2 regions of the Pseudoalteromonas sp. NJ631 genome follow, and region 1 is predicted to be linked to the other one. Evidence: predicted binding sites of a transcription regulator. Region 1 holds the regulator's gene; the other holds the start of a gene.

The links. The regulator LexA, encoded in region 1, represses DNA repair genes until DNA is damaged. The targets are predictions, from matches to a motif close to TACTGTATNNNNATACAGTA.
Region 2: the regulator LexA is predicted to act here: its motif matches at 1,608-1,627, upstream of dinB (DNA polymerase IV).

The regions. Positions count from the first base shown of each region.
Region 1 is NZ_AKXJ01000022.1:52,514-60,555, reverse strand. It holds partial or broken gene A587_RS24880 (IS630 family transposase) at 1-658, opposite strand, end outside; gene lexA (transcriptional repressor LexA) at 1,099-1,713, shown strand; gene coxB (cytochrome c oxidase subunit II) at 2,074-3,216, shown strand; gene ctaD (cytochrome c oxidase subunit I) at 3,216-4,790, shown strand; gene A587_RS0122985 (cytochrome c oxidase assembly protein) at 4,790-5,368, shown strand; gene A587_RS0122980 (cytochrome c oxidase subunit 3) at 5,358-6,233, shown strand; gene A587_RS25475 (DUF2909 family protein) at 6,139-6,435, opposite strand; gene A587_RS0122975 (SURF1 family protein) at 6,448-7,176, shown strand; gene A587_RS0122970 (hypothetical protein) at 7,169-7,660, shown strand; gene A587_RS0122965 (COX15/CtaA family protein) at 7,670-8,042, shown strand, end outside.
Region 2 is NZ_AKXJ01000001.1:811,647-819,688, forward strand. It holds gene A587_RS0103815 (carbon starvation CstA family protein) at 1-419, opposite strand, end outside; gene dinB (DNA polymerase IV) at 545-1,600, opposite strand; gene A587_RS0103825 (aldo/keto reductase) at 1,822-2,874, shown strand; gene A587_RS0103830 (NUDIX hydrolase) at 2,961-3,473, shown strand; gene A587_RS0103835 (hypothetical protein) at 3,547-4,236, shown strand; gene A587_RS0103840 (LabA-like NYN domain-containing protein) at 4,277-4,759, shown strand; gene A587_RS0103845 (SIMPL domain-containing protein) at 4,844-5,554, opposite strand; gene A587_RS0103850 (bifunctional acetate--CoA ligase family protein/GNAT family N-acetyltransferase) at 5,700-8,042, shown strand, end outside.

The DNA.
Region 1 (8,042 bases):
TGGGCAAACAGCGCCAAATAGATAAGCATAATCAAACTGTTGTTGTTTGACTGCTCTAGGCCGAGTTCCCTTTTTTGCCCAAAGGCGTGTCGTGGTGTTTTGCTGACCAAATCTGGCCTCGTCTTGAAACCAGATATCCACGTCATTCAGGTTGATAAATAGCGGGATCGTTTTGATCAAGTCCGTTTGCAGTTTTTTTAAAGTCCTGCTGAACTTGTTCGGACTGTTTCGGGTGGCGAGAGCGGCTAGTTATCCAGCTAAAGCCTAATTTCTCCAATAATTTATAAATCGCATTAGGGTGGTAAGAGACGTTAAATTCAGATTCAATGTATTGCTTTATACGATACCCTGTCAACCTACCACCGTTGTCATTTTGACTGTATTTTTCAATATACTGGCAAAGTTGTTTCTGCTGCGTATCGTTCAGATAACAACGTTTACCGATAGGTTTTTTAGCGTCAAGGCCAGTAAGCCCCTCATTAAGGTAGCGCTTTACCCACTCATTTACCATTCTTCTGCTGACATGCAGCATGGCAGCAATTTGCGTTTTATTGTGGTTATCACGGTAGTGCGCGACCGCTAAATAGCGGATCTTTTTACGCGCGTCTTTTTCTGATTTAGCTAACTTGAAAAGTTCGGCAGAAGTATGAGTATTCAAAGTTTATTTGTCAGTTGGAAAATAAATACAATTAGATCACAAATCATTACGGAATGGTATTAAAACCTCGCGAGGTAAACTCGCTCCTACCACAGTATCAGCACAGTGCAACATGGTGCGAGGTGGTTTATCCGCCGATGGTTTGCAATGAAGTTCTGAAAAAATATTCTAAACCTAAGTAAATGCGCTCCCAGCACAGTATTAGCAAAGTGCAACATGGTAGGAGGTAGTTTATCAGCCCAAAATCTTAATAATCTATTTCTTATTGCTTAGGGTCGTAGGTTATGCTTTGAGGCACGGACTTCGCTTCTTGTTAAATGCTACTCTAATTAATGCTATCAGCAAGTACACTTAAAATATGTCGAATAAAGAAACATTTGCGATTTTTTTTGAGCTGTATATACTTACAGTAAATAAACCACTGTATGGAACACCAGTTAATGCGTCCTCTAACAAAACGACAAGAACAAATCTTTGAATTAATAAAAGTATTCATAAAAGATACTGGCATGCCTCCAACTCGTGCAGAAATAGCTGATGCTTTGGGTTTTAAGAGTGCAAATGCAGCGGAAGAACATCTTAAGGCGCTTGCGAAAAAGGGAGTTATCGAAATGGTCCCTGGTGCAAGCCGAGGGATTCGACTTGTAGAGGATGAATCCGAACAACTTGGTTTACCTATTATCGGTCGTGTTGCTGCTGGTGAGCCTATTCTGGCAGAGCAACATGTAGAAAGTCACTGTAATGTAGATGCGAGTTTTTTTAAACCTAATGCTGATTATCTTTTGAGAGTTAATGGTATGAGCATGAAGGATATTGGCATTATGGATGGTGATCTACTGGCTGTTCACAGTACTCAAGTGGCTGAAAATGGCCAAGTGATAGTGGCTCGTGTAGAAGAGGACGTGACAGTTAAACGTTTTGAAAAGAAAGGAAAGAAAGTCTTATTGCATGCTGAGAATGAAGAGTTTAATGCGATTGAAGTGGATCTTGAGCATCAAAATTTCTCCATTGAAGGGTTAGCCGTCGGCGTTATCCGAAGTGCTGACTGGATGTAGTTTTTGAGAGCGAGCGTAGCGTTAAAGATAAAGTTGCGCTTGCTTTAACTATATTTTGTTTAAAAAGTGATAATTAACTTTTCTAACTATGTGAAAGTAGGATGATTATAGTGACTTTAATCATTTAGTAATATTTTTAGTTTTCTGATCTTTATACACTATTTTTCATCATTCTTCGTTTTAATCCCTATAGTCCCCAGTTTTGATTCTAAAGTCGGTCTTCTCAAAAATCTTGCAATTTGTTTGTTTTTTGACTAATTGGTTAATAGTCGTGCAGTAAGTCTATGTACAAATAGACAATATGACAGTCATCCAATAATAACAAAAGACAACCACGAGTTGTCTTGAAGGAGACGTCAAATGAAAATTTGTCGATTAGTTGTAGCATTCATCGCAGTGCTAATCGCCATGCCCTCACTTGCTAACAGCGCTTATAATATGAGGCAAGGTGTTACAGACATTAGTCATCAAGTGTATGAGCTTCACATGACCATATTTCTAATATGTTGTGTCATAGGTGTGATTGTGTTTGGGATTATGTTTTGGGCGCTTATAAAACACAGAAAGTCAAAAGGCGTTGTTGCAGCGCAATTTCATGAAAGCACCAAAGTGGAAATACTTTGGACTGCAATTCCCTTCCTGATACTCATTGGTATGGCAATACCAGCCACAAAAACGCTTATTGCTATGGAAGACACGAGTAAAGCTGATCTGACCATTAAAGTCACAGGTTCTCAGTGGAAATGGCACTATGAGTATATGGGGCACGATGTTGAGTTCTATTCCTTACTCTCTACTTCGAAAGATGAAATTAGTGATCTTAAAGAAAAAAATGAAAATTACCTGCTTGAAGTTGATAAGCATTTAGTTATTCCCACCGATAGGAAAGTTCGCTTTTTGATGACCTCAGATGATGTCATCCATTCTTGGTGGGTGCCTGATTTTGCGGTGAAGAAGGATGCCAATCCAGGCTTTATAAATGAGGCATGGACAAAGGTAAACGATGAAGGAATTTACAGAGGCCAATGTGCTGAATTATGTGGCAAAGATCATGGCTTTATGCCAGTCGTCGTCGAGGCTGTAAGTCCTGATAAATTTGATAGTTGGCTTAACGATGCTAAAGCTGAAAAAGCAAAAGCAGAAGCTGAGTCACAAGCAGTTGCCCAACAAACTCTTTCGAAAGAGGAGTTAATGGAGGTTGGTGAACAAACTTACATGGCTTATTGCGCAGCTTGCCATCAACCAACGGGGCTTGGGCTACCAGGTGTCTTCCCTGCAATGAAAGGGAGTAAAGTCGTCACTGGAGATATTAAAGCTCATATAGATATTCTCCTTTTAGGCCGCCCAGGAACTGCGATGCAATCTTTCGCAAAGCAATTAACAATCAAACAGATCGCGGGGGTTATCACCTATAAAAGAAATAGCTGGGGTAATGACACCGGCGATGTTATTCAGCCAAGTCAAATACAGCGTGAGATAGATGCATTAGAGGAGGGTAAGTAATGAGTGCCATCGTAGAAGAACATTCACACCATACAGCTCCCAAAGGCTTAAAGCGCTGGCTGTTTACCACCAATCATAAAGACATTGGAACACTGTATTTATTGTTCTCACTAAGCATGTTTTTAATCGGTGGTGCTATGGCGATGGTGATCCGAGCCGAGTTATTCCAACCAGGGTTGCAGCTTGTAGATCCGCATTTTTTTAATCAAATGACGACAGTACATGGACTAATAATGGTATTTGGCGCAGTCATGCCCGCATTTACAGGCCTTGCCAACTGGATGATCCCAATGATGATTGGTGCTCCTGATATGGCGCTACCTAGAATGAATAACTGGAGCTTTTGGATACTACCCTTTGCATTTGCAATTTTACTGATGTCGTTATTTTTGGAAGGCGGCGGGCCTGCTTTCGGTTGGACTTTTTATGCGCCACTATCTACAACGTATAGCAATGACAATACAGCATTTTTTGTTTTTGCGATCCATATAATGGGCATTAGCTCTATTATGGGAGCTATCAACGTTATCGTGACCATTGTCAATCTTAGAGCTCCAGGTATGACATGGATGAAGTTGCCTTTATTTGTCTGGACTTGGCTGATCACTGCATTTCTTCTGATTGCAGTTATGCCCGTACTCGCTGGCGCTGTGACTATGGTATTGACTGATAAGTTCTTTGGAACGAGCTTTTTTGATGCAGCAGGTGGTGGTGATCCTGTTATGTTCCAGCATATATTCTGGTTCTTTGGTCATCCTGAAGTGTACATCATGATATTACCTGCCTTCGGCATAATCTCTACGATAGTACCGACATTTTCAAGAAAGAAACTGTTTGGCTATGCATCAATGGTTTATGCAACCGCGTCGATTGCTCTGTTGTCGTTCGTCGTTTGGGCTCATCATATGTTTACTACGGGCATGCCTTTAGCTGGTGAGTTGTTTTTTATGTATGCAACTATGCTCATATCTGTGCCTACTGGCGTTAAGGTTTTTAATTGGGTAGCTACAATGTGGCGAGGTGCTATTAGTTTTGAGGTGCCCATGCTTTTTGCCATTGCGTTTATCGTACTTTTCACAATTGGCGGATTTTCCGGTTTGATGTTAGCAATTACGCCCGCAGATTTCCAATATCACGATACCTACTTCGTTGTCGCGCATTTCCATTACGTGTTGGTTACGGGTGCAGTATTCTCAATAATGGCCGCCGCATATTATTGGTTACCAAAGTGGACAGGTCACATGTTTGATATCAAATTGGCTAAATTTCACTTTTGGCTCTCTTTGGTTAGTGTGAACGTATTGTTCTTCCCTATGCACTTTGTTGGTCTTGCTGGCATGCCAAGGCGGATCCCTGATTATGCTCTACAGTTCGCTGATTTCAACGCGATCATTAGTATCGGAGGGTTTGCTTTTGGTCTTTCTCAACTGTTGTTTGTTGCAGTGGTTTATAAATGTATAAAAGGTGGAGAGCAGGCCCCAGGGAAAGTGTGGGATGGGGCTGAGGGATTAGAGTGGCAAGTACCATCTCCGGCTCCTTATCATACCTTTTCAACGCCACCGGAGATTAAATAATGCAACATGGACGCCTGCTTAAGAAGCTAATTTTGTTGACGCTAGGTATGTTTGCTTTTGCCTTTGCACTGGTTCCTCTATACGACGTTTTTTGTGATGTCACAGGCCTAAATGGTAAGCCATCCATGGAAATCGCCAAGCAGAGCGAGTCAATTGTGCAAAGTCGACAAGTAGATGTGAGCTTCACAACGCATAGTCAAAGCCAGGCGCCATTTAAGGTCGATGCAGTCGAGCATTCGGTTAGAATTCAACCCGGTAAGCTAACCGATGTCAAATTCATTGCAAAAAATTTGAGTGATAGTGAGCGTGTGTTGCAAGCGATCCCTTCAGTGTCTCCAGGGAAAGCGGCAAAGTATTTACACAAAATGGCCTGCTTTTGTTTTGATCAGCAACCAATGAAAGGCAAAGAAGAAGTTGAGTTTGTCTTGAGGTTCTATGTAGATACGGAGCTCCCAAGTGATGTTGAGGAACTCACGCTTTCATATACGTTGTTTGATATTACAGAGCGAGTTAGCAAACAAGACAGTGATGGACTGAATATGCTGGCCGCTCGAGAGGAGTTCAAATATGAACCATGAACAAGAAAAATATTACGTGCCTGAGCAAAGTCCATGGCCAATCGTCGGGGCTTTTGCACTTTTCTTTATCGCTGTTGGCGCTGGCTTAACGATTATTCAACTTAAATCAACCAGTAATAGTGGAGTAATGCTACTGCTCGTGGGTATTGCTGTGCTGATCTATATGATTTTTGGTTGGTTCAGGAATGTGATCCAAGAATCTCAAACTGGATTATATTCTGCCCAAATGGATCGTTCGTTCAAGCAAGGAATGGGATGGTTTATCTTTTCCGAAGTTATGTTTTTTGCTGCTTTTTTTGGCGCACTTTTTTATGCTCGAATGATAGCTGTGCCGTGGTTAGGCGGTGCAAGTAATAACGCCAGTACCAATGAGGTTTTGTGGCCTCAATTTGAAGCTGTATGGCCATTGCTCACAACTCCAGATGGAACTGTCACTCAAGCTATGGGTTGGCAGGGACTTCCGCTGATCAATACGATTATTCTATTAGCATCATCAGTAACCCTTAGCTTTGCTCACGTAGCTTTAGAAAAAGAGCAAAGGGCGAAAGTGAAGGCGTTCTTAGGGTTAACAGTACTACTTGGCGTCGCATTCTTAACCTTGCAAGTGGAAGAGTATATTCACGCTTACCAAGATCTGGGGTTAACTCTCCAGTCGGGAGTTTACGGTAATACGTTCTTTTTGCTGACAGGATTTCATGGTTTTCACGTCACACTTGGCGCGATCATTCTTTTCGTTATATGGATAAGGGTATTAAAGGGTCACTTTACCGCTAAGAATCACTTTGCTTTTCAAGCTGGGGCTTGGTATTGGCATTTTGTTGATGTTGTTTGGTTGTGCCTGTTTGTATTTGTTTATGTGTTGTAACAACGGGTGAAGAGTGTAGCTTTATAAAGCCAAATTGAGCGGCAAGACAGATTAGAAGTACGACAGCTATTGATGCATAAACTCTTTGTTGCAATAGCCTCGCCATCGACTCTTGTTGCTCTGACTTGAGCATGACTAGCATAGCTCTAAATAGATTTAGAAAAACGAGTAGTAGCAATACAACAATAATAATTTTAATCATAAGGGGTGTCCGATGGATTTAGGTGCACTTTTTAAAGGTAGATCAAAACCCCCCATATTGGCAGCATTAATCGTTGTTCTTTTATGTGGCTCGCTCTCTTATTGGCAGTGGCAAAGAGCGCAGCAAAAACATGTGTTGCAGCATAAAGTTGAGATTGAAAAATCGCTAGGCGTGGCTAATGAGCAGCAAGTAACATCCCAGCCGCTCACGCAATATGTTAATGCTGAAGTGTCGATTACAGGGAGTTTTGTAGGCGATGCGGTTTGGTATTTAGATAATCAAGTCGTGAAAGGCCGAGTCGGTTTTGATGTAATTGGCATTATAAAAATTTCCGAAACTGATGAGTATCTAGCTGTTAATTTAGGTTTTGTGCCTCAGCTGGCTAGTCGCGTGCCTACCGTTTTCTCTCTTCCAAGTGGCACCGTTTCTCTGCCTGTCTATATCAAATCTAGTGCTAGTAAGCGGTTCACCTTAGCTAAGTCTGCGGCTGAGGAGACAACAAAACAATCTGTGATTCAGTATATTGATGTTGATTACTTGTCTGCGGAGTCAGGTAAACCTCTTTTACCTCTAATTGCCTACATGACTAAAAATAGACTTGATGGAACTGAGCCCCATTATCAACCGGTAGTAATGTCACCGCAAAAACATGAAGCTTATGCTTTACAGTGGTTGCTTATTGCCTTGGCCGCGGTAGTAATTGGCTGGAAACTTTCAAAAAAGGAGAATAAAGATGTCTAAAAGCGCGGCATGGTTTATAGGGCTGTTCGTATTCCCCTTACTATTGGCATTTGTTGCCTTAAAGGTCGGCTGGATACCACATAGCACGACTAATCACGGTGAATTTTTAAGTCAGGAGGTTCGCCAATCAGAGCTGGTTTTAGATACTGAGTGGAGTATCGTTTATCAGCGACCAAAGCAGTGTAATAAGCAATGTTCTTTACTGCTAGATAGCTTACCTAATTTGTATTTAGCGCTGGGGAAAAACCAGCAGAAAGTATCGCTTGTGGTATTACAAGAGCGAAATGAAAAAGGTATTGAGTACGCTACTTCTTTGCCGATATACCTCAACCAGTTAGATGAAAACTATCTCTACCTAGTTGATAAAACTGGGTTATTTGTACTTAAGTATGCACCAGTAGCAAGCTTAGAAGAAATACGAAGTGTACAAAAAGGGCTACTGAGTGATCTGAAGAAATTATTGAACTACTCTCGTTCAAGTTAGGAGGTAAATATGTCCAAGGTAAGAATAAAAATCGCAATATTTGCCTGTTTCGTCGCAATAACGGTAGTGACACTTGGCGCCTTCACACGTTTAAGTGATGCGGGACTTGGGTGTCCAGATTGGCCTGGGTGTTACGGCTTTTTAACAGTACCAAATGAGACTCATGAACTATCTGCGGCGAAAGACAATTTTCCACATTTAGAAGTGGAAGCAGAAAAAGCTTGGATTGAAATGATCCATCGCTATTTTGCCAGCTTCCTCGGGTTACTTATTTTGGCACTTGCATGCATAAGGCTATTCAAGAAGCAAAAAACAAAAAACCCTAATCGTCACTACTACTTACTGCTATTGCTTGTGTTATTTCAAGGGGCACTTGGGATGT
Region 2 (8,042 bases), on a different contig from region 1:
AGTACAAGGAAGACCACTATCATAAACAATGAACGCGTGCGCTTGCCAATCACGCTTTCAGACAACGCGCCCATCGACTTGCCTTTATGGCGAGCACTTGCCCACAACGCGCCCATATCATGGACACCCGCAAAGAATATGGTACCGAATACAACCCAAAGTACTGCTGGCACCCAGCCCCAATACACAGCGATAGCTGGACCTACAATTGGTGCAGCGCCCGCGACTGAAGTAAAGTGATGCCCCCACAATACCACTTTGTTGGTAGGAACATAATCTACGCCGTCCTCAAGCTCATGCGCCGGCGTGACAAAGTTGTCATCCATTTTAAATATTTTTTCAGCAATAAATTTGGAATAGACAAACCATCCAAATAACATCCCTATGATGCCGAAGAGTACGATCATTATGGATTGCATAATGCTTACCTCTTGTTGTTGTTTTAATTACACGCAGTTGGCGTGATTAGTTTGTTGCACGACAACTTCGAAGCTAGCACAAATTAAACTAATTGCAGTTATCTTTTAGTCTAGGTAGGTCAGAATTAGCCATCAAAAAGTCCCAATTGAGCTTGCGTGTTAGACTTTTCATTTAGTCCTAAGTGCAAGCCCACGAGGCGCACAGGTTTAAACTTTTGCCGTGACATCGCCTCAATCAATAATTCCTCGAAAACGGGCAAATCAATATGCTGGTATTGGCATTCTTTGGTGGTTTGGGTGAAATCGTAAAACTTCACTTTAACGCCAAGCTTATTAAAGCCGCGCTGTAAATAAGGCTGTGCTCGGCGAGTCAGTTCAGGTAACAGTTTTTCTTTTATGACTTGCTTTAAAGTATCAAGGTCAAGCGTGTCTTCTGCAAATGTGGTTTCAACGCCTATCGATTTGCGCACTCTATCGGTCTCAACTCGGCGCTCATCAATACCTTGACAACGCCGCCATAATACAGCGCCAAACTTGCCAAATGATTGGCGTAACTGAATTTCAGACAGTGCCTTAATATCTCGGCCATACTCAAGTCCCATGGCTAGCAAACGTTGTTGAGTCACTTTACCTACACCTGGAATTTTTTTAAGGGGTAACGCATCAATAAAAGCGCTCACTTGGTGAGGCGGGATAACACACTGACCATTAGGCTTGTTTTCATCGCTGGCAATTTTGGCTAAAAACTTGATTGGCGCAATTCCCGCTGAAGCTGTAAGGCCCGTTTCTGCAAATATATCCGCTCGTATCTGCTCGGCAATAAGCGTTGCACTGCCATTACATTGCTGACACTCAGTGACATCTAGATAGGCTTCATCTAAAGACAGTGGCTCAATGAGCTCAGTATAACGGGCAAAAATAGCGCGAATTTGTTGCGATATTGCCTTATAGACCTCCATTCTCCCCGGTACAATCACCAGCTGAGGGCAGAGTTTTTTCGCTTGATAATTCGACATGGCTGAGCGCACGCCATATTGCCGAGCAATATAGTTAGCCGTGGATAGCACCCCACGATGACTCCGCCCACCAATCGCCATCGGCACTGTTGCAAGCTCGGGGTTATCGCGCATTTCTACCGATGCATAGAACGCGTCCATATCAATATGAATAAATTTACGCACGTTAAAACACTGTCTAAATAAACAGTGTTTATTATGTGCTAATTTTCCAACTGTTGCAATCTTGAACATAAGCCTTAGTGTTCTGGGCTATACTTGTGTGGATGTCTGTTGCAAGTTGCACTGCAAAACAGAGATAATGCTAACAATATCAATACAGTTCAAAGTACTAAATCCGTTACTTTGGCTATATTTAATCATTCAGCAATCAATCAGGAGCCTGCATGAAGTACTCACGACTTGGTAGTAGCCCATTAGAAGTTTCGCGCATTTGTTTAGGAAGCATGACTTGGGGCGTACAAAACAACCAGCATGATGCCGACGAGCAAATCAATTATGCACTAAGCCGTGGTATTAACTTCATTGATACCGCTGAAATGTACGCGGTCCCTCCCTCACCTGAAACCTATGGTAAAACCGAAGCCATCATTGGCAATTGGCTAAAGCGCCACCAAGAAAAGCGCGAAAAGCTCGTGCTTGCAACCAAGATTGCGGGAAGCGGTTTGCCTTGGATCCGTGAAGGCGGCCCTATTACGGGACAAGCAGTGATCCAAGCGGTGGACGATTCTTTAGCGCGCCTGAATACCGACTATATCGACCTCTACCAACTACATTGGCCAAACCGTACTTCACCGCACTTTGGTAAACAATGGCCAGGTATGGTGCCTTTGAGTGCACTTGACCACGACGAAGAACGCGCTGGCATGCTAGATATTTTAGAGGGCCTAGCGAGCTGTATTAAAGCAGGTAAAATTCGCCATTGGGGTCTTTCTGATGATACGCCTTGGGGTATTCACACTTACCTTAATTTGGCGATGCAGCACAATCTACCTAAGCCGGTTTCAATTCAAAATGAGTTTAGCTTGCTACATGCCAAAGATTGGCCTTACTTAATTGAGAGCTGTGTAAACGAAGATATTGCCTATTTACCTTGGTCGCCGCTGGCTGGTGGGATGCTGAGCGGTAAATATTTAGGGGGCGCAAGACCTGAAGGCAGCCGCTTTACCTTAGTGCAAAGACAAGGCCTATTTAGGGATACACAACTAGCGCAAGAAGCCGTTGCAAAGTATCTAGAAATCGCCAAAGAATTTAATATGACTGCAGCGCAACTGGCGCTAGCTTGGTGCAATCAAGTCGATGGCGTGACTTCAACTATTATTGGCGCGACAACCATGGCACAGCTTAAAGAAAATATTCAAGCGTTTGAACAGCCGCTATGTGCAGAATCTTTAGCCGAGATTGATACGGTATTTAAAGCGTACCCTGCTCCGTTTTAATATCTTCATTCGCGATACGCCGCTTTTACGCTGGCGTATCGCTTTGTAAACCCATTTTTGTTACCTAAATTGAAGTTAACCCCCCCATGCAAAGCTTAAACAACAATCCAGTCACTCCACTTCAAGGTAGCTGCTTTACCAGAAAAACTACTCGCGCCATTGTCCTTAGAGGCAACGACATCCTTATGCTTTACACCAAACGTTATGACGATTACACCTTGCCAGGTGGCGGCGTCGACGAGGGTGAAAGCTTAGAAGCAGCATTGGAGCGCGAGCTAAAAGAAGAAACGGGTGCCGTATCCATCACAGGTTTGACTCCTTTTGGTCGCTACGAAGAGTACCGCCCTTGGTATAAACCCGATCATGACAATGTGCATATTATTTCTTATTGCTACGTTTGTGAGATTTGTGGCGAATTTGATGCGCCAGCGATGGAGGATTATGAACACGCCAATGGTATGAAGCCGGTGTGGATCAACATAAACCAAGCCATCGCGCATAACGAAGCAAAACTCAATGATGCTAATAACAAAGGGATGTCCGTTTTACGTGAACTCACTTTGCTAAAACACATTTCCGCGCAATTAGTCACAGATTAATTTGCCTATTGAGGGAACAATTAAGTCTTTATTAAGCTCTAACTCCGCATGACTCAAGGATTTAATAAGAATAATGCGGCTGCTCCAACACAACCTGATTAGTTTCACCATTATCGCCTCTATTGTGCTGCATCTACTGCTCGGCTGGTATCTGCAGCAAAGTATTTATATCCCCTCAAAGCCTGTAGAAATTAAGGCAATGAAAACCTATTTGGTTATTGAGCCTGCCAAGCCCAAGATGGAGCGCATTGAGACACCGACGATAACTGAAAATAAGCCAGTAGAGGAGTTAAAACCGACGCTGCCGGACGATACAGTTGAAGTACTAAAAACTGCGCAAGCAGAACCAAAAAAGCCTGCGGTTGAAAATACAACCCAGCACATAACCAAAGCAGCGGTCGTCACGCAACCTAAAAAATTAGACCATCGCAAAGCAATCTCTCAATTTCGTCAGCAACTTTTAGAGCGCGCTCCGAGTGACGTTGTACTCAGCCAAAGCCAAGAAAAGCCGCAGCGGATCACCGTGCCTAAAACGCATCAAACCACTGCTGCGAGCATGCAAAGAGAGCAACTCGAGTCTACGTCTCAATACACAGTCTACCGGGAAAATGGCCTGTGTTACGCTGAAGTTAGGCCCGACCCAAGCATTCCTACACCGGAAGGATTAAATAAGAATTGGCGTACTGCGCCTCGCCCTTGCGATGGCGGTGCCATTAAAAAAGCCTATGACGCCGCAATGAGTAAATGGCTAAACAAACGCTAATCTTGCTATCATAAAGCAAATCTATTGCGAAGAGTCCATTATGGAAAAAGTCACCATTTTAGTTGACGCCCAAAATGTTTATTACACCACCAAGCAAGCCTACCAAACAGGCTTCGACTATAATGCGTTTTGGCGCAAAGCGACGGCTAATCGCGAGGTATATCAAGCCATTGCCTATTCCAGCGAACGGGGTGACGACAAGCAAAGACAGTTCCAAAATATCTTGCGAGCGATTGGCTTTGAGGTGAAGTTAAAGCCTTATATTCAACGTGCCGATGGCTCCGCAAAATGTGATTGGGATGTTGGCATTACCATTGATGCCATGGAATGCGCGTCAGGATCCGATGTGATAATTCTAGTTACTGGCGATGGTGATTTTGATTTACTCGCGAATAAGCTCAGAGATAAATACCATACCCGAGTCGAAGTTTACGGCGTGCCGCAGCTTACTGCCGCTTCACTGATCCGTGCCGCCAGTGAGTTTATACCAATCGAAAACGAATTGTTGATTGGCAAGAAATAAAAAAGCAAAGCTCCTTGATAGCAGCGGCTTTGCTTGTTGACGAATTCGTCACTTTTGATTGCTTGGTTGTGCAATACACGCGTTTTAATCCGATAAGTAATATTCCACGCTCGTCACAACACGCACGATTTTTATCTGTGGCGTATTACTGTCTCTGTCGCGAATACTAAATTGTCCTTGCCTTGCCGATTTTATTTTGCCAAGCACAGAATCGGAATCTTTAGCAAATTTGACCGCCACTTCTCGAGCTTTTTGTGTGGCTTCTTGCACCATTTCAGGTTTAATATCATTAAGACCAGTAAACAAATATTCAACCCGATTTTGATAGTCGTCTTTGGTGATAGCAATACCTTGTTTGGCCAGCTCACTTAACTGCCCTAGTGCTTGCGAGACTTTATCTGGATTATTGGAGTACACAGTCACACCGGCTTTTGCCACATAGCGAAATCCTTGATTGTTTTGACCGTACTCTTGGGCGTATTTATCCGTAATGGAAGGCGCTGATATCGAAAGCTCTGAAGCATCAAAGCCATGCAAGGTTAAGAACGCGCGGATCGCCGCATTTTTCTTTTCCGTGCGCTCCACCAAGGCTTCCAGATCGTTATCTGCATCACGATAAAATACGGGCCAAATCACCGTGTCTGCTGTTACTTCCTTTTCCGATAAGCCTTTTACACTTACCGTTCGCTCCATTCCTTTTACTTCTAGAATGGTCGATTTTACCATCCAACCGCTCACTACCACCGCTAGTGATAGCAAAGCTGCAGGAGCCAAATATTTACTCATAGTAGACATATCTCTGTCCTCAACGTTACGCCTCAGTCATAGTTTTCAAACAATTATTATGGGGATAGATCAAAGTCTACCTTAATTGCACTCGAAAACCGCGAGCAAAATGGTAGAGTGGTGCTTATGAGCTGCGGCTGAACTAGGAAACAGTATGAGCGTAAAGCGTATTAGCCAATTTTTTAACCCCCAATCCATCGCGGTGATTGGCGCCTCTAACAATCCTGATCGCGCCGGCTTTATCGTAATGCGTAACTTGCTACAAGGCGGCTTTAAAGGGCCCATTATGCCCGTCAGTCCAAAGCATACCGCCGTGCATGGGGTGCTCGCCTACAGCGCCATCAAGCAGCTCCCCAAAGTCCCTGATCTCGCTGTTATTTGTACCAACAAACAAACCTTAGTGCAAATCATCAATGAACTTGGTGATATTGGCTGTCAACATGCAATCATCATCGCGGCGGGGCTTGATAATCAGCACAAACAACAATTAAAAGAAGCTGCCAAAATAGCGAAAGTCACTTTACTTGGTCCTAATTGTCTCGGTTTACTCATTCCTCACTTGGGTATTAATGCCAGCTTTTCTCATACCGTTGCAGCGCCCGGTAAGCTTGCTTTTATTTCACAATCGGCGGCGGTATGTTCAACCATACTGGACTGGGCACAACATAAAAAAATCGGCTTTTCTTACTTTGTTTCCGTTGGGGACTGCCTTGATATCGATTTCGACGAACTACTTGATTTCCTTGGACGGGATCCAAAAACCCAAGCTATTTTGCTTTACATTGATAATATCGACGATGTTAGGCGCTTTATTTCTGCAGCTCGAGCCGCTGCATTTAGTAAGCCTGTCATCGCCATAAAAACCGGAAAAACCAAGGCTGGCGCAATCGCTGCGCTGAATCACACCGGCGGCAATACCTCCGATGACGCGGTTTATGATGCCATGTTCCAGCGTGCTGGTATGCTGAGGGTAAACGATCTTAGGGAACTATTTGCTGCCACTCAAACCCTTGCTTTACACCCCAAATTGCTGCAAGTAGAACAGCTGACCATTTTAACCAATGGCGGCGGCCCAGGCATTATGGCCGTCGATACCTTACTACAGAACTCAGGCAAACTGGCGGTGCTAAGCGAGCAGACCAAGCAAGCGCTCAGCGCCCTGATCCCACAAACGGATCATGCTTGTAACCCTATAGATATTTTTGGTGATTCCTCGCCAAAACGTTACCAACAAGCACTAGAAATTTTATTAAAGGCTGACGAAGTCAAAAACTTATTGATAATTCATACTCCTTCAGCGCTTGCGCCAAGTACCGCTTATGCCGAGATCATTGCACAGACGCTAGCCAAAATTCCAAAAATGGCACGCCCTTATGTGATGACAAACTTTATGGGTGAAGAAGCGGCCTACGCCGCAAGGCTTGTATGCGCAAATGCTAAGATCCCAACTTATCGCACCCCAGAAGGTGCCGTTGGCGCCTTTATGCACTTGGTGAGCTACCGTCGAAACCAAAAACATCTCACGCAAACACCTGAGTCCTACAGTGATGAAGGCCAGCTGCAACACCTGCAAAGCAAACGTTTAATCGATGACTTTTTAAATTCAGGTGCCAATAAACTCGCGACCCATTTGGCTTCTCAGGTGCTGGCTAATTACGATATAGAATGTATAGAGACACAAATCGCACTCACCCCCTCAGAAGCAAAAGAGCAAGCTCAGCAGCTTGGTTTCCCCGTTGCACTCAAACTGATAAGCCATGATATTCCTTCTAAATCGGAAGTGGGTGGGGTTGTACTCAACCTCAACGATGCCGAAGAAGTAGAACAAACCGCATTTTCGATGTTACTACGGATCCGTGAGGCTGCCCCCGAAGCTGAAATAGAAGGTTTCTCTTTGCAACGCATGGCAAAACGCGCTGGTGGACAAGAATTACGGATAGCGGTAAAAACCGAACCCGGTGTCGGCCCTGTTATTTTACTGGGTGAGGCGGGCACTGGGCTTAATTTCTCGCAAGCTGCGGTGGCATTACCGCCACTGAATATGAACCTTGCAAAGTACCTAATTGCAGCCGCCCATGATAAAGGCTTTATCAAAGAGCGGGCACTACCTGAAAAGGTCGATAAATACCGTTTATGCGCCCTACTCACTCGAGTGTCTCAAATGGTAGTCGACCAACCCGATATCATTGATATGGAGCTCAATCCTATTTTGGCCTGCTCGGGTCAGTTCCAGGTGCTCGACGCCAGTATTACGCTAAGACGATACGAGCCAGTATCTGGCCGTAAGCGCTTGGCCATCCGACCTTACCCTCGAGAACTGGTAAAAACCGTGACGTTAAAAGATGGCCGCCCCGCAACCTTGAGACCTATTCGTCCTGAGGATGAAAGAGCGCACCAAGAGTTTGACCAGTCTTTAAGTAAAGAAGATAGATATCGCCGCTTTTTTGGTGAGTTGCCACAATTTAATCATGAACAGCTCGCCAAAATGACGCAAATT